DNA from 3 places in the Zestomonas ipomoeae genome. Region 2 is predicted to be linked to each of the others. Evidence: predicted binding sites of a transcription regulator. Region 2 holds the regulator's gene; each other region holds the start of a gene.
What was found. The regulator sigma-54, encoded in region 2, starts transcription at its own class of promoters, with help from an activator protein. The targets are predictions, from matches to a motif close to ANTGGCATNNANNTTGCTNT.
Positions count from the first base shown of each region.

Region 1: the regulator sigma-54 is predicted to act here: its motif matches at 4,954-4,973, upstream of glnA (glutamate--ammonia ligase).
Region 3: the regulator sigma-54 is predicted to act here: its motif matches at 3,423-3,442, upstream of ACWKV7_RS01605 (flagellar hook-length control protein FliK).

Region 1 covers NZ_JBSKHQ010000015.1:15,579-22,397, forward strand. The annotation lists gene ACWKV7_RS16115 (hypothetical protein) at 1-1,019, opposite strand, end outside; gene typA (translational GTPase TypA) at 1,343-3,163, opposite strand; gene thiI (tRNA uracil 4-sulfurtransferase ThiI) at 3,284-4,738, opposite strand; gene glnA (glutamate--ammonia ligase) at 5,067-6,470, shown strand; gene ACWKV7_RS16135 (DUF4124 domain-containing protein) at 6,722-6,819, shown strand, end outside.
Region 2 covers NZ_JBSKHQ010000007.1:111,188-118,006, forward strand. The annotation lists gene lptB (LPS export ABC transporter ATP-binding protein) at 1-679, shown strand, start outside; gene ACWKV7_RS10525 (RNA polymerase factor sigma-54) at 807-2,315, shown strand; gene hpf (ribosome hibernation-promoting factor, HPF/YfiA family) at 2,398-2,706, shown strand; gene ptsN (PTS IIA-like nitrogen regulatory protein PtsN) at 2,719-3,183, shown strand; gene rapZ (RNase adapter RapZ) at 3,193-4,050, shown strand; gene ACWKV7_RS10545 (HPr family phosphocarrier protein) at 4,066-4,338, shown strand; gene pmbA (metalloprotease PmbA) at 4,371-5,720, opposite strand; gene yjgA (ribosome biogenesis factor YjgA) at 5,835-6,356, shown strand; gene tldD (metalloprotease TldD) at 6,437-6,819, opposite strand, start outside.
Region 3 covers NZ_JBSKHQ010000001.1:368,664-375,482, forward strand. The annotation lists gene fliN (flagellar motor switch protein FliN) at 1-380, opposite strand, end outside; gene fliM (flagellar motor switch protein FliM) at 425-1,396, opposite strand; gene fliL (flagellar basal body-associated protein FliL) at 1,405-1,926, opposite strand; gene ACWKV7_RS01605 (flagellar hook-length control protein FliK) at 2,121-3,386, opposite strand; gene ACWKV7_RS01610 (Hpt domain-containing protein) at 3,489-3,842, opposite strand; gene ACWKV7_RS01615 (ATP-binding SpoIIE family protein phosphatase) at 3,936-5,633, opposite strand; gene ACWKV7_RS01620 (STAS domain-containing protein) at 5,648-5,953, opposite strand; gene fliJ (flagellar export protein FliJ) at 6,155-6,604, opposite strand; gene fliI (flagellar protein export ATPase FliI) at 6,607-6,819, opposite strand, start outside.

The sequences.
Region 1 (6,819 bases), on a different contig from region 2:
TAGGGCTCGCTGGGAACCAGCAGCACGGCGTGGTATTTGCCCCTGGGTGTGCGCGCCATGGCCAGGATCTGGCCCTTCTCGTTGACGTTCATGCCCGCCTCGACCAGCCAGCCGCTGGCGTTGACCAGTAGCAGGTTGAGGTCCAGCATGCCGTTCGCCGCCGTCCAGAAATAGCCACGGGGTCCGGCCAGGGTGTCGCTCTGCCCCACCACCACACCCGCATCGTTGACCCCCTTGGCATAGCTGTTGAGGCCGCCGAGGGTACCGAGATCGAGCATGCCGCTGCCGGGCGTCCAGAGGAACGCGTGATCGACCGCGCCAACGGCGCTGTAGCCGACCACCTGGCCCAGGTTGTTGAGCGCCTTGCCGTAGCTGTTGCCGCCCCCCAGGCTACCGATGTCCTGCATGCCGCTGCCGGGCTGCCAGAGGAAGGCATGCACGCTGGAGGTGCTCAGGCTGAAGCCGGTGACCTGCCCGTTTTCGTTGATGCCGGTGGCATAGCTGTTGCCCAGCTCGTTGAGCGCGCCGAGGTTCTGCATGCCGCCCTTGGCGGTCCACAGGTAGGCCCGGTACCGGCCGGCGGCGGTTTCGCTGTAGCCGACTACCTGGCCGAGGTTGTTGATCTCCCGGGCGTGGCTCTCGCTACCGCCGAGGGTACCGAGATCCTGCATGCCGCCCGCGAACGTCCAGATGAACGCCCGGTCGATGGTGCCGATCTTGTTGTAGCCGACCACGGTGCCGTCGTCGTTGACGCCGTAGCCGTAACTGGCGCCGTTGCCCAGCGCGCCGAGGTCCTGCATGCCGGTGCTGGGTGACCAGAAGAAGGCATGGGCCGCCGTGCCGGCATAGCTGTAGCCGGTGGCCAGGCCGCTTTCGCTGAGGGTATGGGGGACACTGTAGGAACTGCTGACCAGACTGCCCAGGTCGGCGACTTGAAAGGTCAATCCATGGGCGCTCTGAGCGATGGCAGCCAGCAGAACGCTGCCCCAGAGCACATTGCCGTTATGACGCATGCGCATGACGATCTCTCCAAACCAGGTGGAAGATAGGCAGGTAGGAAAAGAACTCCGCCACGAACGGCAAGGCGCGGGGAGTCAATGAATGCAAGACAGCGGAGTCGTTGCCGTCCATCGGCAATCTTCTGTTGAGTAAAGCCCCTCCTGCAGTGCTGTCAATTTGCTCAAGCGAAGCGATTAGATACCGCCAATTGGACCCGGACAATTGGCCGAAGGTGGGGTGCATCACAGAACCGTCAAACCGCCCGACGGCCTTTGTCGCGGCCATGAAAAAGCCCGGCAAGCGTGGCTTGCCGGGCCTATTTCACCACTTCGCGGGTAAGCGCTTAGACCTTGCTGCGCTCGTAGCGCTTGCGGTCGTTCTCGTTGAGCAGCTTCTTGCGCAGGCGAATCGACTTCGGCGTCACTTCCACCAGTTCGTCGTCGGCGATGAACTCCAGCGCCTGCTCCAGGGTGAAGCGGATCGGCGGAACCAGGGCGATGACTTCGTCCTTGCCGGAAGCGCGCATGTTGTCGAGCTTCTTGCCCTTGGTGGGGTTGATCACCAGGTCGTTGTCACGGCTGTTGATGCCGGCCAGCTGGCCTTCGTAGATCTCGTCGCCTGGGCCGAGGAACAGCTTGCCGCGGCTCTGCAGGGTTTCCAGCGAGTAGGTCAGCGCGGTGCCGGTGGCCATGGAAACCAACACGCCGTTCTGGCGGTTGCTGACTTCGCCGGCCTTGATCGGACCGTAGTGGCTGAAGGTCGACGTCAGGATGCCGGTGCCCGAGGTCAGGGTCAGGAAGTTGTTGCGGAAGCCGATCAGGCCGCGCGCCGGGATGGTGTATTCCAGGCGCACGCGACCCTTGCCGTCGGGGATCATGTTGGAGAGATCGCCCTTGCGCAGGCCCATCTGCTCCATCACCGAGCCCTGGTGCTGCTCTTCGATGTCGATGGTGACGTTCTCGTAGGGCTCCTGCTTCTCGCCGGCCTCGTTCTCGATGATCACCACTTCCGGACGGCCAACGGCCATTTCGAAGCCTTCGCGGCGCATGGTTTCGATCAGTACCGACAGGTGCAGTTCGCCGCGGCCGGACACCTTGAACTTCTCAGGACTGTCGCCCTGTTCGACACGCAGCGCCACGTTGTGCAGCAGCTCCTTCTCGAGGCGCTCCTTGATGTTGCGGCTGGTGACGAACTTGCCTTCCTTGCCGGCGAACGGCGAGTCGTTGACCTGGAAGGTCATGCTCACGGTCGGCTGGTCGACGGTCAGCGGCGGCAGGGCCTCGACGTTCTGCGGGTCGCACAGGGTGTCGGAGATGAACAGCTCTTCCATGCCGGACACGCAGACGATATCGCCGGCTTCGGCCTCGGCGACTTCGACGCGCTGCAGGCCGGAGTGGCCCATGATCTTCAGGATGCGGCCGTTGCGGCGGCTGCCGTCGTCGCTGACCGCCACCACCGGGGTGTTGGACTTGATCTTGCCGCGGGTGATGCGGCCGATGCCGATCACGCCGAGGAAGCTGTTGTAGTCGAGCTGGGAGATCTGCATCTGGAACGGACCGTCGACGTCGACGACCGGCGCCGGCACGTGGTCGATGATCGCCTGGAACAGCGCGTCCATGTTGTCGTCCATCTTCTCGTGGTCCATGCCGGCGATGCCGTTCAGGGCCGAGGCGTAGACGATCGGGAAGTCCAGCTGCTCGTCGGTGGCGCCGAGGTTGTCGAACAGGTCGAAGATCTGGTCGATGACCCAGTCCGGACGCGCGCCGGGGCGGTCGATCTTGTTCACCACCACGATCGGACGCAGGCCGGCCTTGAACGCCTTCTGGGTCACGAAGCGGGTCTGCGGCATGGGGCCGTCCTGGGCGTCGACCACCAGCAGCACCGAGTCGACCATCGACATCACGCGCTCCACCTCGCCACCGAAGTCGGCGTGGCCGGGGGTGTCGACGATGTTGATGTTGTAGCCGTTCCACTTGATGGCGGTGTTCTTCGCCAGGATGGTAATGCCGCGCTCCTTTTCCTGGTCGTTGGAATCCATCACGCGTTCGCTTTCGGCTTCCTTGCGGTCAAGGGTGCCGGACAGCTTGAGCAGCTTGTCGACGAGGGTGGTCTTGCCATGGTCGACGTGGGCGATGATGGCGATGTTGCGGAGATTCTCGATCACTGGGTTCTATCTCTTAAAAGAAAAGCTTCAGGCTGCAAGGCTGCAGGTCGTTCATGCAGATTCCGTTACAGCAGGTCGGGAGGGCGATGGCGAATGCTGCCACCGAGCAGGCCGGCACGCTTAATGCGGGCGATAAACACGTACATTGGCATGTCCCTCACTCAACAGGTGGTGGGCATGCAGGCGACTCATCACGCCTTTGTCGCAGAACAACAAGTACTGGCGATTGGCATCCAGTTCCTTGAATTTGCTATTGATCGCGTAGAACGGCAGGGGTTGCACCTCGACGCCGGGCAACTCCAGCGGATCGTCTTCCTGGGCGTCCGGGTGGCGAATATCCAGCACGATCTGGCCCGCCAGGGCCTCGCTCACTTCCTCGACCCGCACGTCCTCGCCCAGTTCGTCGATCACCCGGTCGATAGTCACCTGGCGGGCACGCTCCAGCGCGCGTTCGAGGATCGCCATGTCGAACTGCGACTCCTCGTGCTCGATGCGGTGGCGCTTGGCGCGGGTGGTCGGGTTCACCGAAATCACCCCGCAGTACTCGGGCATATGCTTGGCGAACTCGGCGGTGCCAATAAGGGTAGCGGTATCGATGATGTCCTGCTTGTGGCTGGCGATCAGCGGACGCAGCACCAGCATGTCGGTCGCCGAGTCGATCACCGAGAGATTCGGCAGGGTCTGGCTGGACACCTGGGAAATCGCCTCGCCGGTGACCAACGCATCCAGTTTCAGGCGTTCGGCGATGCGGGTGGCGGCACGCAGCATCATGCGCTTGAGCACCACACCCATCTGGCTGTTGTCGACCTTGCCGAGGATCTCGCCGACCACTTCCTCGAACGGCACGCTGATGAACAGCACGCGCTGCGAGCGGCCGAACTTCTCCCAGAGGTAGTGGGCGACTTCCATCACCCCCAGCTCATGGGCGCGGCCGCCGAGGTTGAAGAAGCAGAAATGCGTCATCAGCCCGCGGCGCATCATCTGGTAGGCGGCCACGGTGGAATCGAAGCCGCCGGACATCAGCACCAGGGTCTGCTCCAGCGAGCCCAGCGGGTAACCGCCCAGGCCTTCGTGCTGGTGATGGATGATGAACAGGCGCTGGTCGCGAATCTCCATGCGCACTTCGACTTCCGGCGCCTTCAGCGAAATACCGGCGGCACCGCACTGTTGGCGCAGGCAGCCACCGATGTAGCGCTCGACCTCCATGGAGGTGAAGGAATGCTTGCCGGCGCGCTTGCAGCGCACGGCGAAGATCTTGCCGGGCAGCTGGTCGGCGAAGTGCGCGGTGCATTTGGCGAGGATGTCGTCGAAATCGCCCAGCGGGTACTCGTGCACTTCGAGGAAGTGCGCGATGCCGGGCACGCAGGTCAGCCGCTCGATCATCTCGCGCAGTAGCTTCGGCTCGGTGACCGCGGTTTCCACCTCGAGGTTGTCCCAGACGCCTTCGACCGCCAGGTCCGAGTCGAGATCGCGCAGCACGGTGCGGATGTTCTTCGACAACTGGCGGATGAAATGCTTGCGCACCGGCCGGCTCTTGATGGTGATTTCCGCGAAGACTTTGACGATCAGCTTCATGAATGACAGCGCCCGGCGGGATGGCCGAAAAACAGGGGCGCGGATTATAGCGGAAATTGCTCAAGGTTTAATCAGCAATCGCATCATTCTCCCAAGCCGAACCATTTTGGTGCACTACACTTCCTTGGCGCACTTAAATCGTGCAGACAGTGCACCAAAATATCCGTGCAATCCCCGCTACGCCTGAGTTTTAGCCCTTCTGCCCATTACGGGGCAGTGGCATGCAATTTGCTCCCTTGTGAGGCAGGTTGCCCAAGCGGAGTATTCCGGCCCGGCTTCACCTTATTTTGGAAGCAAGCATTCTGCTTCCGTTCACCTGGAGGACACCATGTCGAAGTCGCTTCAACTGATTAAAGATAACGATGTGAAGTGGATTGATCTGCGCTTCACCGATACCAAAGGCAAGCAGCAGCATGTGACCATGCCCGCCCGCGATGCCGATGACGATTTCTTCGAGCATGGCAAGATGTTCGACGGTTCCTCCATCGCCGGCTGGAAGGGCATCGAAGCCTCCGACATGATCCTGATGCCGGACGACAGCACCGCCGTGCTCGACCCGTTCACCGAAGAGCCGACCCTGATCCTGGTCTGCGACATCATCGAGCCGAGCACCATGCAAGGCTACGACCGCGACCCGCGCGCCATCGCCCGCCGCGCCGAGGAGTACCTGAAGAGCACCGGTATCGGCGACACCGTGTTCGTCGGCCCGGAACCCGAGTTCTTCATCTTCGACGAAGTGAAGTTCAAGTCCGACATCTCCGGCTCGATGTTCAAGATCTACTCCGAGCAGGCTTCCTGGATGACCGACCAGGACGTGGAAGGCGGCAACAAGGGCCACCGTCCGGGCGTCAAGGGCGGCTACTTCCCGGTTGCCCCGGTCGACCACGACCACGAAATCCGTACCGCCATGTGCAACGCCATGGAAGAGATGGGCCTGGTCATCGAAGTTCACCACCACGAAGTGGCGACTGCCGGCCAGAACGAGATCGGCGTGAAGTTCAACACCCTGGTCGCCAAGGCTGACGAAGTCCAGATCCTCAAGTACTGCGTGCACAACGTGGCCGATGCCTACGGCAAGACCGCCACCTTCATGCCCAAGCCCCTGTACGGCGACAACGGTTCGGGCATGCACGTGCACCTGTCCATCGGCAAGGACGGCAAGAACACCTTCGCTGGCGAAGGCTATGCCGGCCTGTCCGAAACCGCTCTGTACTTCATCGGCGGCATCATCAAGCACGGTAAGGCCCTGAACGGCTTCACCAACCCGTCGACCAACTCCTACAAGCGCCTGGTCCCGGGCTTCGAAGCACCGGTCATGCTGGCCTACTCGGCCCGCAACCGCTCCGCCTCGATCCGCATCCCGTACGTCAACAGCCCGAAAGCCCGCCGCATCGAAGCGCGCTTCCCGGACCCGGCGGCCAACCCCTACCTGGCCTTCGCCGCCCTGCTGATGGCCGGCCTGGACGGCATCCAGAACAAGATCCACCCCGGCGATGCCGCCGACAAGAACCTGTACGACCTGCCGCCGGAAGAGGCCAAGGAAATCCCGCAGGTTTGCGGCAGCCTGAAAGAGGCCCTGGAAGAGCTGGACAAGGGCCGCGCGTTCCTGACCAAGGGCGGCGTGTTCTCCGACGACTTCATCGATGCCTACATCGAGCTGAAGAGCGAAGAAGAGATCAAGGTGCGCACCTTCGTGCACCCGCTGGAATACGACCTGTACTACAGCGTCTAAGCCAGCCGGCAGCCTAAAGAGAGGCCTCCTTCGGGAGGCCTTTTCTTTTGGGGCTTTGGATGCGTCGGACAAGGGATTATTGATATCGGACTGGCAAGTTATTCGCTTGCCAAACCCACCCACGCCAAAAGGGCTCCAAGCCCCACTCTCTCCCCCTCCCAGGCAAAACCGATCACAGCCCCACACCTTCGAACTTGCCAGCACGCCCACCTAGTGCAAGGCTTAACGCCGTGCATCCTCCGGAGAGCGCCATGCGCCTGCTCACTACCTGCCTGCTCGCTGCCCTGGCCCTGCCGGCCAGCGCCGAGATCTACAAGTACACCGACGCCAAGGGCAACACGGTGTTCAC
Region 2 (6,819 bases):
CCAGGTGGTTCGCGACGTCAGCCTGTCCATCGACAGCGGCCAGATCGTCGGCCTGCTCGGCCCCAACGGCGCCGGCAAGACCACCTGCTTCTACATGATCGTCGGCCTGGTCGGCGCCGACCAAGGTCGGGTGCTGATCGACCAGCAGGACGTCACTCACCTGCCAATGCATGGCCGTGCCCGTGCCGGGATCGGTTACCTGCCACAGGAAGCCTCGATCTTTCGCAAGCTCAGCGTGGCCGACAACATCATGGCCATCTTGGAAACCCGCAAGGATCTGGACCGCGCCGGCCGTCGCCAGGCACTGGAAAGCCTGTTGCAGGAATTCCACATCAGCCACATCCGCGACAACCTCGGCATGAGCCTTTCCGGCGGCGAGCGTCGCCGTGCGGAAATCGCCCGCGCCCTGGCCACCGAGCCGAAATTCATTCTGCTCGACGAACCCTTCGCGGGCGTCGACCCGATCTCGGTGGGCGACATCAAGCAGATCATCCACCATCTCAAGGCCAAGGGCATCGGCGTGTTGATCACCGATCACAACGTGCGCGAAACCTTGGACATCTGCGAAACCGCCTATATTGTCAATGACGGCCAACTGATCGCCGAAGGCGACGCCGACACCATCCTGGCCAACCAGTTGGTCAAGGAAGTCTACCTGGGTCACGAGTTCCGCCTGTAATGGCGCAACTTTTCCTCACGAAGTTGTAGGCAAACCCCGAGAGGTCAGGCATATAATTTGCTTCCTGGTGGCGCTTGTCTGGCGCCCTGTTGTGGAAAGGCGCTGAGCGCCGGCAAACAAGGTGCGTATGAAACCTTCGCTAGTCCTTAAAATGGGCCAGCAGCTGACGATGACCCCGCAGCTGCAACAGGCCATCCGCCTCCTCCAACTGTCCACCCTGGATTTGCAGCAGGAAATTCAGGAGGCCCTGGAATCCAACCCGATGCTCGAGCGGCAGGAGGAAGGCGACGACTTCGACAACTCCGACCCGCTGGCCGATAGCGCCGAACAGACCCCACCGAACGGCCAGGACAACAGCAGCAGCCAGGAAACCAGCTTCCAGGAATCCAGCAGCGACGTGGAGAGCCTGGAGGATGGCGAATGGCATGACCGCATTCCCAACGAGCTGCCGGTCGATACCGCCTGGGAAGACATCTACCAGACCAGCGCCAGCAGCCTACCGAGCAGTGACGACGACGAGTGGGACTTCACCACTCGCACCTCCGCCGGCGAAAGCCTGCAAAGCCACCTGCTCTGGCAGCTGAACGTGGCGCCGATGTCCGACAAGGACCGATTGATCGCCGTCACCCTGATCGACTGCATCAATAACCAGGGCTATCTCGAAGAAACCCTCGAGGAGGTCGTCGAAGCCTTCGATCCGGAACTCGACATCGAACTCGACGAGGTCGAAGCCGTCCTGCACCGTATCCAGCAATTCGAGCCGGCCGGCATCGGCGCGCGCGACCTGCGCGAGTGCCTGTTGCTGCAATTGCGCCAGCTGCCGGCCAGCACCCCCTGGCTGAGCGAGGCCCAGCGCCTGGCGGGGGACTTCCTCGAACTGCTCGGCAGCCGCGACTACAGCCAGTTGATGCGCCGTATGAAGCTCAAGGAGGACGAGCTGCGGCAGGTGATCGAGCTGATCCAGAGCCTCAACCCGCGGCCAGGCTCGCAGATCGAAGCCAGCGAACCCGAATACGTAGTACCCGATGTAATCGTGCGCAAGCACAACGAGCGCTGGCTGGTGGAACTCAATCAGGAGGCGGTGCCGCGCCTGCGGGTCAACCCGCACTACGCAGGCTTCGTCAAACGCGCCGACTCCAGTACCGACAACACCTTCATGCGCAATCAGCTGCAGGAGGCCCGCTGGTTCATCAAGAGCCTGCAGAGCCGCAACGAAACCCTGATGAAGGTCGCCACGCAGATCGTCGAGCACCAACGCGGCTTCCTGGAGTACGGGGACGAAGCGATGAAGCCGCTCGTACTGCACGACATCGCCGAGGCCGTGGGCATGCACGAGTCGACCATTTCCCGCGTTACCACACAGAAATTCATGCACACTCCCCGCGGCATATACGAGTTGAAATACTTCTTCTCGAGCCACGTCAGCACCGCCGAGGGCGGCGAATGCTCGTCCACGGCGATCCGCGCCATCCTGAAAAAACTGGTCGCCGCGGAAAATCCGAAAAAGCCGTTGAGCGACAGCAAGATCGCTGGTTTACTGGAAGCACAGGGCATTCAAGTAGCCCGTCGCACAGTCGCCAAATACCGTGAATCCCTCGGTATAGCGCCTTCCAGCGAACGCAAGCGACTAATGTGATGCGAACTTGATCCACGCCAAAGTGTTCCGGTGGCAAGCCCGTTAGCTTGTCTCTACACACACGGCAACAAGGAGAAGCGGTATGCAAGTCAACATCAGTGGACATCAGCTGGATGTGACCGACGCCCTGCGCGACTATGTCGACGAGAAACTCGGCCGACTGGAGCGCCACTTCGACCGGATCACCAACGTGCAGGTGATCATGACGGTCGAAAAACTCAGACAGAAGATCGAAGCCACCCTGCACGTTTCAGGCGCCGAGGTCGTCGCCAATGCCGAGCATGAGGACATGTACGCGGCCATCGACCTGCTCACCGACAAGCTCGACCGACAACTGATCAAGCACAAGGAAAAGCAGCTCGACCGCCAGCAGGGCGCCATGGCCCGCTGACCTCCCCTTCCTATGATCCGACTTGAAAATATCCTGACCCCCGGCCGTTCCCTGGTGAACGTGCCGGGCGGCAGCAAGAAGCGCGTTCTCGAACAGATCGCCAATTTGGTTGCCCGCGAGCTACCGGACCTCGATGCGCAGGACATCTTCGAGAGCCTGATCGCCCGCGAGAAACTCGGCTCGACCGGCTTCGGCAATGGCATCGCCATCCCCCACTGCCGCCTACCCGGCTGTGCCGCACCGATCAGTGCGTTGCTGCGTCTGGATCGACCGGTGGACTTCGACGCCATCGACGGCGCCCCGGTGGACCTGCTGTTCGTTCTGCTGGTTCCGGAGGCCGCCACCGACGCGCACCTGGAACTGCTTCGCCAGATCGCCAGCATGCTCGACCGCAGCGAGGTGCGCGAGCGACTGCGCCAGGCACCGAGCAGTGAAGACCTGTATCAGGTGGTAGTGGACGTGCAGAACAACTCGTAAGGGTCCGACATGCGCTTGATCATCGTCAGCGGCCGCTCCGGCTCGGGCAAGAGCACCGCCCTCGATGTGCTGGAGGATAACGGCTTTTACTGCATCGACAATCTGCCGGCCGGCCTGCTCCCGGAGTTGGCCGAACGGGCCCTGCTGCATACCGAACTATTGCAACCCCAGGTCGCCGTTTCCATCGATGCGCGCAACCTGCCCAGCCACCTGCAGCGCTTTCCCGAGTTGCTCGACGAGGTGCGCGCCCGCCATATCCAGTGCGACGTACTCTATCTGGACGCCGATGACGAAGCCCTGCTCAAGCGCTTCTCGGAAACCCGCCGACGCCATCCGCTGACCGATGAGAACCGCTCGCTGGCCGAAGCCATCCAGGATGAGGCGCAGCTGCTGGGTCCGATTTCGGACCTGGCCGACCTGAAGATCGACACCACCCATCTGAATCTCTATCAGCTGCGCGATAGCATCAAGGTCCGCCTGCTGAACAAGCCGGAACCGGGCACCGCCTTTCTGGTCGAATCGTTCGGCTTCAAGCGCGGCATGCCGATCGATGCCGACCTGGTATTCGATGTCCGCTGTCTACCCAATCCCTACTGGAAACCCGACCTGCGTGATTTCTCGGGGCTGGATCAGCCGGTCATCGATTATCTGGCGGCCCAGCCCGACGTAGAGGAGATGTTCCAGGATATCCAAGCCTACCTGCATAAGTGGCTGCCACGCTTCGCGGCCAGCAACCGTGCGTATGTGACCATTGCCATTGGCTGCACCGGCGGCCACCACCGCTCGGTGTACCTGGCCGAACGTCTCGGCCGCGCGCTCAAACAACCATTGAAGAACGTTCAGGTCCGACACCGCGACCTTAGTTAGAAGGATTCAAGCGCGATGCCCGCCTGCGAGATAACCATCATCAACAAGCTGGGCCTGCATGCGCGAGCGGCCGCCAAATTCGTTGGCGTCGCCGGGCGCTTTCCCTGCCACGTACGGATTGGTCGGAACCCGCAGAGCCTGGTGGACGGCAAGAGCATCATGTCGGTGATGATGCTCGCCGCCGGCAAGGGCACCGACATCTACCTGCACACTGAAGGCGAGCAGGAGGAAGAAGCGCTGAGCGCGCTGATCGAGCTGATCAATAACCGCTTCGAAGAAGAGGAATAGGGCAGCACGCATCGCTGCCGCCCGGCCCGCCGCTAACTGCCTGCCACCGTCATCTTCTCGATCAGCACTGACCCTGTGCGGATGTTGCTGCGCAGCTCCAGGTCGCTGCCCACCGCCAGGATCTGGCGGAACATATCGCGCAGGTTGCCGGCGATGGTCACCTCCTGGACGGGGAACTGGATTTCGCCGTTTTCCACCCAATAACCACCGGCTCCCCGCGAATAGTCGCCGGTGACCATATTCAGCCCCTGCCCCATCAGCTCGGTCACCAGCAGACCCCGACCCATGCGGCGGATCAGCGCGGCCTGGCCCTCGTCGCCGTGGCTGACGAACAGGTTGTGCACGCCGCCGGCATTGGCCGTGCTGGGTAGGTTCAGCTTGCGCCCGGAATAGGTGCCGAGCACGTAGGAAACCAGTTCGCCGTCCTGTACGAAGGGCTTGGCGTAGGTGGCCAGGCCATCGCTATCGAATGCCGCGCTGCCCAGCGCGCGGGGGATGTGCGGACGTTCGTCCAGGCTCAGCCATTCGGGGAACAGCCGCTGCCCCAGCGCGCCTTCGAGGAACGACGATTTGCGATACAGGTTGCCGCCCGAAATAGCGGCGAGAAAATGACCGAACAGACCAGTGGCGGCTTCCGCGGCAAACAGCACCGGAACCTCGCAGGTGGCCACCGGACGGGCACCGAGACGACAGACCGCGCGCTCGGCGGCACGGCGGCCAATCTGGGTAGCATCGGCCAGGGCCTCGCCCTGGCGGCTGACGTCGTACCAGTAGTCGCGCTGCATCTGTCCTTCGCCCTCGGCGATCATCACGCAGCTCAGGCTGTGGCGGGTACTGGCATAACCGCCGATGAACCCATGGCTGTTGCCATAGACCCGGCAGCCACGATGGGTATTGAGGGTGGTGCCGTCGGCATTCTTGATGCGCGAATCGGTATCGAAAGCAGCCGCTTCGCAGGACAACGCCCTTTCGATGGCCTGTTCGGGGGTGATCGACCAGGGATGGAACAGGTCCAGTTCGGGCAGCTCGCGTGCCATCAGGTCCGCGTCCGCCAGCCCCGAGCATTCGTCTTCGGACGCATGCTGGGCGATCGCCAGGGCGGCGGCAACGGTTTCACGAATGGCCTCCTCGCCGGTCGCCGACGTGCTTGCCGAGCCCTTGCGCTTGCCGCTGTAGAGCGTGATGCCGAACCCCTGGTCACGATTGAATTCGACGGTTTCCACTTCGCGCTGGCGCACGGTGGTGGACAGCCCCTGCTCCACCGAGACCGAAACCTCGCAGGCACTGGCGCCCTGGCGCCGGGCCTCGGCGATGATGCGTTCGACCTTGGCCTGCAATTGCGCCAGGTCCTGCGGACCGACTGTTGACTCTGCTGCGCTCATAAAACACTCCTGAAGCGGTAGATCGTAGCGAACGGTACGGCCCTGACCATCGGCCTGGCACCTTGGCTTTACCGCTGCTGTTATCATGGCGGCGTTTCCCACTGGATCGCCCCCATGTCTGAATTTCACGACGACGCCTTCTCCGAGGAGAAGAGCAAATCCCAGGTCAAACGCGAGCTGCATGCCCTGCAGGAACTCGGTGAACGTCTGACCACTCTCAAGCCCGAGCTGCTCGACCGCCTGCCGCTCACCGAGCCGCTGCGCAAGGCGCTGGCCGATGCCTCCAAGCACACTGCGCACATCGCGCGCAAACGCCATATCCAGTACATCGGCAAACTGATGCGCGACCAGGACGTCGAGGCGATCCTCGCCCTGGTCGACCAACTGGATGCCTCGACCCGCCAGTACAACGAGCGCTTCCACGCGCTCGAGCGCTGGCGCGATCGCCTGGTGACCGATGGCGACGCCGCCCTTGAGAGCTTCGTCGCCGACTACCCGGAGGCTGACCGCCAGCACCTGCGCGGCCTGATCCGCCATGCCCAGCATGAAGCGGCGCGGAACAAACCGCCGGCCGCCAGCCGAAAGATTTTCAAATATATCCGCGAGCTGGACGAGACCAAGCGCGGACTGCGCTAGAGCAGCTACAAGCTGCGAGCCTCAGGCTGCAACAGAAACGCCTGCAGCTTGCAACCCATAGCTCGTAGCTTGCCCCTGCCTTACCCCGTACCTCCCACGGTAATGGCATCGAGCTTCAGGGTCGGCTGGCCAACGCCGACGGGCACCGATTGGCCGTCCTTGCCGCAGGTGCCGATGCCGCTATCCAGCGACAGGTCGTTGCCGACCATCGATACCCGCGTCATCACTTCCGGGCCGTTGCCGATCAGGGTGGCGCCCTTCACCGGCGCGCCCAGCTTGCCGTCCTCGATCAGATAAACCTCGCTGGTGGAAAAGACGAACTTGCCGCTGGTGATATCCACCTGGCCGCCACCAAGGTTGGCGCAGTAGATGCCCTTCTTCACCGAGGCGATGATTTCCGCCGGATCGCTCTGCCCGGCCAGCATGTAGGTATTGGTCATGCGCGGCATGGTCAGGTGCGAAT
Region 3 (6,819 bases), on a different contig from region 2:
GTACCGTTGACCAGCACGTCGAGCGGCTCGCCCGCCAGGCGATCGAGTTCGATCACCGAGCCCTGGTTGAGCTGCAGCAGGTTGCGAATGGTGATTTCGGTGTTGCCGACCTCCATGGATATCGACACCGGGATGTCCAGGATCACATCCAGGTTCGGCCCATCCAGGCTGACCGGGGCGCTGCCGGCCTTCGGCGAGCTGCCGAACTCTTCCATCGGCGCCAGCGGTGCTGCGGGCGCACCGCCCCCGCCAGCGCCTTGCGCCATCATTGCATCGATATCGTCCTGGTTGGCGTCGTCGCCGGCTTCGGCCAGGGCGGCCGCCCACTCATCGGCGAGGGCCTGCTCTTCCGGGGAAGTGGGTTCGTTTTCGTCTGCCATCGGTTGTCCTCGGCGGGCTGTTGTCTATGTCGATCGGGCGTCGGTCAGCGCATGCGCTCGACCGGCTCGAGAACCTGTAGCGCCAGATTGCCCTTGTGGGCCCCCAGCTTGACCTTGAAGGCCGGCACGCCATTGGCGCGCATGATCATGTTTTCCGGCATTTCCACCGGGATCACGTCGCCGACCTGCATGTGCAGGATGTCGCGCAGGCGCAACTGGCGGCGAACCACGCTGGCGCTCATCGGCACGCTGACGTCGAGGATGTCTTCGCGCAGGGCCTTGACCCAGCGCTCGTCCTGGTCGTCGACATCCGACTGGAAGCCGGCGTCGAGCATCTCGCGGATCGGTTCGATCATCGAATAGGGCATGGTCACGTGCAGATCGCCGCCACCGCCGTCCAGTTCGATATGGAACGTGGAAACCACGATGACTTCGCTGGGGCTGACGATGTTCGCCAGCGCCGGATTCACCTCCGAGTTGATGTACTCGAAGTTGACGTCCAGCACCGCGTGCCAGGCTTCCTTCATATCGATGAAGGCCTGGTCCAGCACCATGCGCACCACGCGCAACTCGGTGGGCGTGAACTCGCGGCCCTCGATCTTGGCGTGGCGGCCGTCACCGCCGAAGAAGTTGTCCACCAGCTTGAACACCAGCTTGGCGTCGAGGATGAACAGCCCGGTGCCGCGCAGAGGCTTCATCTTCACCAGGTTGAGGCTGGTGGGCACGTAGAGCGAATGAACGTATTCACCGAACTTCATCACCTGCACGCCGCCTACCGCCACGTCGGCAGAGCGACGCAGCAGATTGAACATGCTGATGCGGGTGTAGCGGGCGAAGCGCTCGTTGATCATCTCCAGGGTGGGCATGCGCCCGCGCACGATGCGGTCCTGGCTGGTGAGATCATAGCTCTTGACGCTGCCCGGCTCGGCGGCGGTTTCGGTTTCGACCAGGCCGTCGTCGACGCCATGGAGTAGCGCGTCGATCTCGTCCTGGGATAGCAGATCTTGCACGGCCATAGGGAATCCTACTGCAGCACGAAATTAGTGAAGAGCACTTGCTCGATCACCGGTTTACCCACTTCCTTCTGCGCCAACTCCTGAACGCTGGCGGTGGCTTGCTGGCGCAGCATTTCCCGCCCTACCGATGTGCCGAGGGTTTCGAAGTCCTGGGCGGAAAACAGCATGACCAGACGGTTGCGCAGCACCGGCATATGCACCTTCAACGCCTCCAGGGCAGCCTGGTCGCGGGCCATCAGCGCCACGCTGACCTGCATGTAGCGCTGCCGCCCCTTGTAGCTGTAGTTGACCACGAACGCCGGCACCAACTCCTCGTAGATCGCTGGCTGCTTCACCGGCGCGGCACTGACCTGCTCTTCTTCATGGGGCTTTGCCTCGCCGCCCTTGCCAAGGAAGAACCAGGTCGCCCCCACGGACAAGCCAATTGCGACCAGCAACAGCACCACGATCAGCAGGATGAGCTTGAGCTTGCTTTTGCCGGGGGCCTTGGGCTCTCCCGACGGGGCTTCCGGTGCTTCTTTCTTCGCCATGCCAAAAATCCGTCAGAAATTAGGAAGTTCCAGTGCTCCAAGGGGGCGGAGCAAGTGTTATGCCAGCTTAACAATATCCCGCGGCCAGGGCGCGGGGAGTTTCCTCGGCGAACGCCTGCTCCTGGAACGACTTCGCCCGGCGCTCATTCGAGGGCCGGGCGAAATCAAGTCTAGTTCAGCGAGGCTGGGGCAACTCAGGCGTAGTAGTCCACCAGCCCCCTCCCGCTACTGACAACACTGCTGCGCAGCTCGCTCGAAGCCAACGGCAGGTCGCCTTCGACCTCGCCAAGCAGGCGACCCGGCGCCCCACCGCGACCGCGGCCGTCGCCTCCCTGCTCCTGCTGCTGGCCACGCGCCAGGGACTGGTCCGACACGTTCACATCGAGCATGTTCATGCCCTGCTGGGAAAACAGCTCACGCAGGCGATGCATCTGGCCTTCGAGCGCATCGCGAACATGGGCGTGGGGGCTGGCGAAGGTCACCTGGGTCTGGTCCTGGGTCATGTGGATACGCACTTCCAGGCGTCCAAGTTCGGCCGGGTCCAGCTGGATTTCAGCGGACTTGAGGTTCTGGCTGGACATCCACATCACCCGGTCGACCACCGCTTCGCTCCACACGCCTTGCTGCATGGGTACTGGCTGGCCAGGCACCACCGGCGTCGGCCGTGCAATCTGTGCGGTCTGCTGCGAGATGGCTTGGCTCAGGGCGTTGAGCTTGCCGGCGAAATCCTCGCTGCGGGCGCTATTGCCCGGAGCCTCCTTGAGACTCTCGAGCAGTTCGCCGGCAAAATCGCCGGCCGGCAATTCCACCTTGGCATCCGCTTTGCCGACCGTCTCGCGCGGGTCGGCGAAAGCCGCCAAGGCGTTGCCCAGGCCCTGGCTGGCGTTCGCCGCGCCCTGGGCGCTGCCGGTAGCGGCCATGGTCTGCTGGGCAGCCGACTTGGCCTCGGCCTGCGGGTCGACGGCCATGCGCAGCAAGGGCGCGGCCTGCTGCTCGGGTTCGAATTCGGCGATGACTTCGGCCGGCTTGGCCACTGGCGTACCGAGCACGGCGGTCGATACCGGCAGCAAGGCCGCCTCCTCCCCCTCGGCCAATTCAGGGTCGAGGTCCGGGGCGTCTTCCGCCTGCTGGCCGGCCATGCCCATCAACAGCAGCGGGTCGATCGCCTCGGGCTCGGCCGGCAAGGCATTGCCGCTATCGGCAACCGGAGGTGTCACGGCGGCAGAAGGATCGTCGGCATCCTCGCTCGACTCGGCCTTCTTCGGCTTGTCCTCAGCGGCCTTGGACGAGCCTTCGCTGCGCTCGGCAGCCTTGGCCTGACGTTCCTTGGCATAGACCTGGGCGAAGTCGGAAGCCCCGTCCTTGCTGGGCTCGGCAGCCTTCGCCGGGGCCTTGGCAGGCGGCGCCTTGGGTTTTACCTCAGGCGCAGCCTTGAGGAGCAGATCGGGTGCGGCAGACATGTGCACTCTCCGTTCGGGTTGGATCGTGCCAGTGATATAGCAAGGGGTGGGCCAACTCGAACGGGCAACGGTTTGACAGACACCGTGGCCGCCGCAGCCCGGTCAGGGGCGATAGCGTTGCCGTTCGGACTTGAGCAGGATGCGGATGATGGCGAATTCCCGCTCGATCTGCTCGATCAAGGCGGGGGCCTGGTCGAGCCGTTCACGGCGGGCCGCTTCTTCGAGCCGCCGGCACAGCCCCGAGAGCATGGGCGCGCCCATGTTGCTGCAACTGCCTTTGAAACTGTGCGCTGCCAGGCGCAGGGCCTGAGCGTCGGCGTCTTCGCGGGCCTGCTGGAGCAGCCGCAGCCGCTCTTCGGAATCCGCCAGGAAGGTATCCAGCAAAACCGGGTACTCGTCTTCCATGACATCCTGCAAGGCGGCCAAGACGGCATTGTCGAGATGAGATTCGGACACCGGGTCACTCCAAATGAGGCAATGCAGACCCCCTGAGCCTGCCTGAAACATCAAGGCCGCACGCTGCGCAGGCCATGATGGCGAAACGCTAGATTATGCCTGAGCGGACCAGCAAAACTCCACGCAGACCCCCCGTCCATCCGGCTGCCAGGTAAAGCCTTCGGTCAGATTGCGTACCAGTGTCAGCCCCCTGCCGCTGAGCCGATCGTTCGACAATTGTTGCTCGAGCATGCGCTTCACATCGAAGCCCGGGCCACTGTCCTCGACCCGGATGATCAGGCGACCGCCACCCTGCTCTGGCTGCAGCTCCAGATGAAAACGCACGTAGCCTTCCTGCAGCTTGCAAAGGCGCGCACTGCGCTCGCGGTAGTACTGGGCAAAGCCCTGGGCATCTCGCTTGAGCGCCGAATCCAGCCCCATGACGCCGTGTTCCAGGGCGTTCGAATACAGCTCGGCAAGCACCGTGTACAAGGCCCCGCCCTGCGCCCGCAAGCCTCGCACCTCCAGCAACAGCTGCAACAGGAACGGCAGCGGATTGAAGCGCTTCAGGGTTTCGGCTCGGAACTCGAAACTGGCGGACCAGTCCAGCGGACTGCTCTGGCCGCTATCGGAGAAAGACAGTTGCGGTCGGGTCAGCAGGCTTTCCTCGACCAGGCTGATCTCGACCATGCTGATGTCGTCCTGCACCTCGCCGTGGAACGACAGCAGCGCCTGCTGGATTTCCTCGAACAGCCGCTCCGGCTGGCGATTGGCCTCGAACACCTCAATCAGGCGATTCTCGCCGAACAGCTGGCCGCTGCTGTCGCAGGCCTCCAGCACGCCGTCGGACAGCAGGAAAAGGCGATCCCCAAGGTCGAGCGGATAGACCTCGTACTTGTCATCGAACGCCGTCGGTTCCAAAACCCCCAGTGGCAAATGCCTCGACACCAGGGCGATGCGTTCGCCGCTGCCCATGCGTCGCAGGTAGCCATCCGGCAGGCCGCCGTTCCATACCTCGACCACCCGCCGCTGAAAGCTGAGATTGAGCATCGTGGCGCAGCAGAAGACCCCCACCGGCAAGATGCGCTTGAGCTTGGCGTTCATCTCCCGAAGGATTTCCCCCATGGAGAAGCCCTTGGCCGTCATGCCGTAGAACACCTCGGCCAGCGGCATCGCGCCGATGGCCGCCGGCAGGCCATGGCCGGTGAAATCGCCGAGCAGCACATGCATGCCACCGGAGGGCTTGAACGCCGCCAGCAACAGGTCGCCGTTGAACAGCGCATAGGGCGATTGCAGGTAGCGAATGTTCGGAGAACTGAGGCAGCCGGAATGCGCCACCTTGTCGAAGACCGCCTTGGCCACCCGCTGCTCGGTCATCAGGTGTTCGTTGTGCTTGGCGATCAGGTCGCGCTGTTGCAACACGGTGGCCTGCAGCCGACGCAGGCGATCCATGGCATTGATCTTGGCCTCGAGGATCACCCGGTTGTAGGGCTTGGCGAGAAAATCGTCGCCACCGGCCTCCAGGCAGCGCACCAGGGCTTCGCCCTCGGTCAACGAGGTGAGGAAGATGATCGGCACCAGCTCCTCGCCAGCGATCTGCTTGATCCTTCGCGCCGCCTCGAAGCCATCCATCACCGGCATCAGAGCATCCATCAGCACCAGCTGCGGATGCTCCTGCTGGAACAACGAGACCGCCTCCAGCCCATTGGCAGCGGTGAGCACCCGGTGACCCTGGCGGCTGACGATGGTCGACAGGAGCATTCGGTCGGCAGCATTGTCCTCGGCGATCAGGATGGACAAACGCTCGGCCATCGGCGTGCCCCTGTTCAGGCGATCTGGAACAGCTGTTCGAAGTTGGAAATGGCAAGGATCTTGCGCACGTCGGGGTTGCAGTTGATCAGGCGGATCTGGGCATTGTCGCCCCCGGCGTGATCACGCAGCAGCAGCAGCATGCCGAGTGCGGAGCTATCGAGGTAGGTGGTGCCCTTGAGGTCGACCACATAGCTTTTCGGCGTGATGTTCACCCGTTCATAGGAATCGCGAAATTCCTGATGCGCACCGAAATCGAAACGCCCCTGAATGAGGATGGTCAACTCTTGCCCATCGTTAGAGGGCAGCGAGGTGATAGCCATTTATAACTCCTTGTTGATGCGATTGCGCATGCTGAAGATGTAGCATCGACCCAGGCCTTGAGCAACCCGGTCGAAGAAATCCGTCCGGTACCGTCGGGGGCGACACTATGCCGATTGCGCCAAGCGAACGCCACCGCCAGCGGCGATGCACAGGATTTCTATCCCACCGATGCAAACCCCGTCATAGAGGGGTCCCCCGAATCAGTCCCGCTCCTGGCGCGGCAGCCGCTGGGCCAGCTCGTCGAGCAGCTTCTGCTCGCGCTTGTCCTCGACGCGACGCGCCTCATCGAGGTAGCGCTGCACCAGTTTGCGCAGACCTTCCAGACGTGCATGGCGCTGCTGCCAGATCTCCCGCGCCTTGGCGAGGTTGCTGCGGTTCCAGTCAACGCTTTGACTCTGCTGGCCTATGGCGGTTTCCAACTGGGAGAGAAATCTCTGATAGTTCATCAGCCACTGCCCGGAGACGCCCTGGCGCCCTTCGCTGATCCACTGCTGCTGGTAGTCGTTGCGGTAGCGTTCCAGATCACCCAGCTTGCCCTCTGCCTGGGTCAGGGCCGCCTGGCAGCGACCAAGCTGGCGCGCCGCCTCGCGCTCGGCGCGTTCGGCCATTTCGATCACGGGCGCCAGGCGGGCGGCGCGGCTGGTGGCCATGGTCAGCTACCGGGGCTGACGATGCCCGCCAGTTGCGCCGCGCTCTGCGGCAGGGGCTCGCTCTCGCCGAGGCTCTGGCGCAGGAACTTGGCCATGGCCGGCTGGCGGGCAATGGCCAGGTCGGTGTCCGGGTCGCCGCCAGGCACGTAGGCGCCGACGCTGATCAGGTCGCGGCTCTGCTGGTAGCGCGACCACAATTGCTTGAAGCGCTGCGA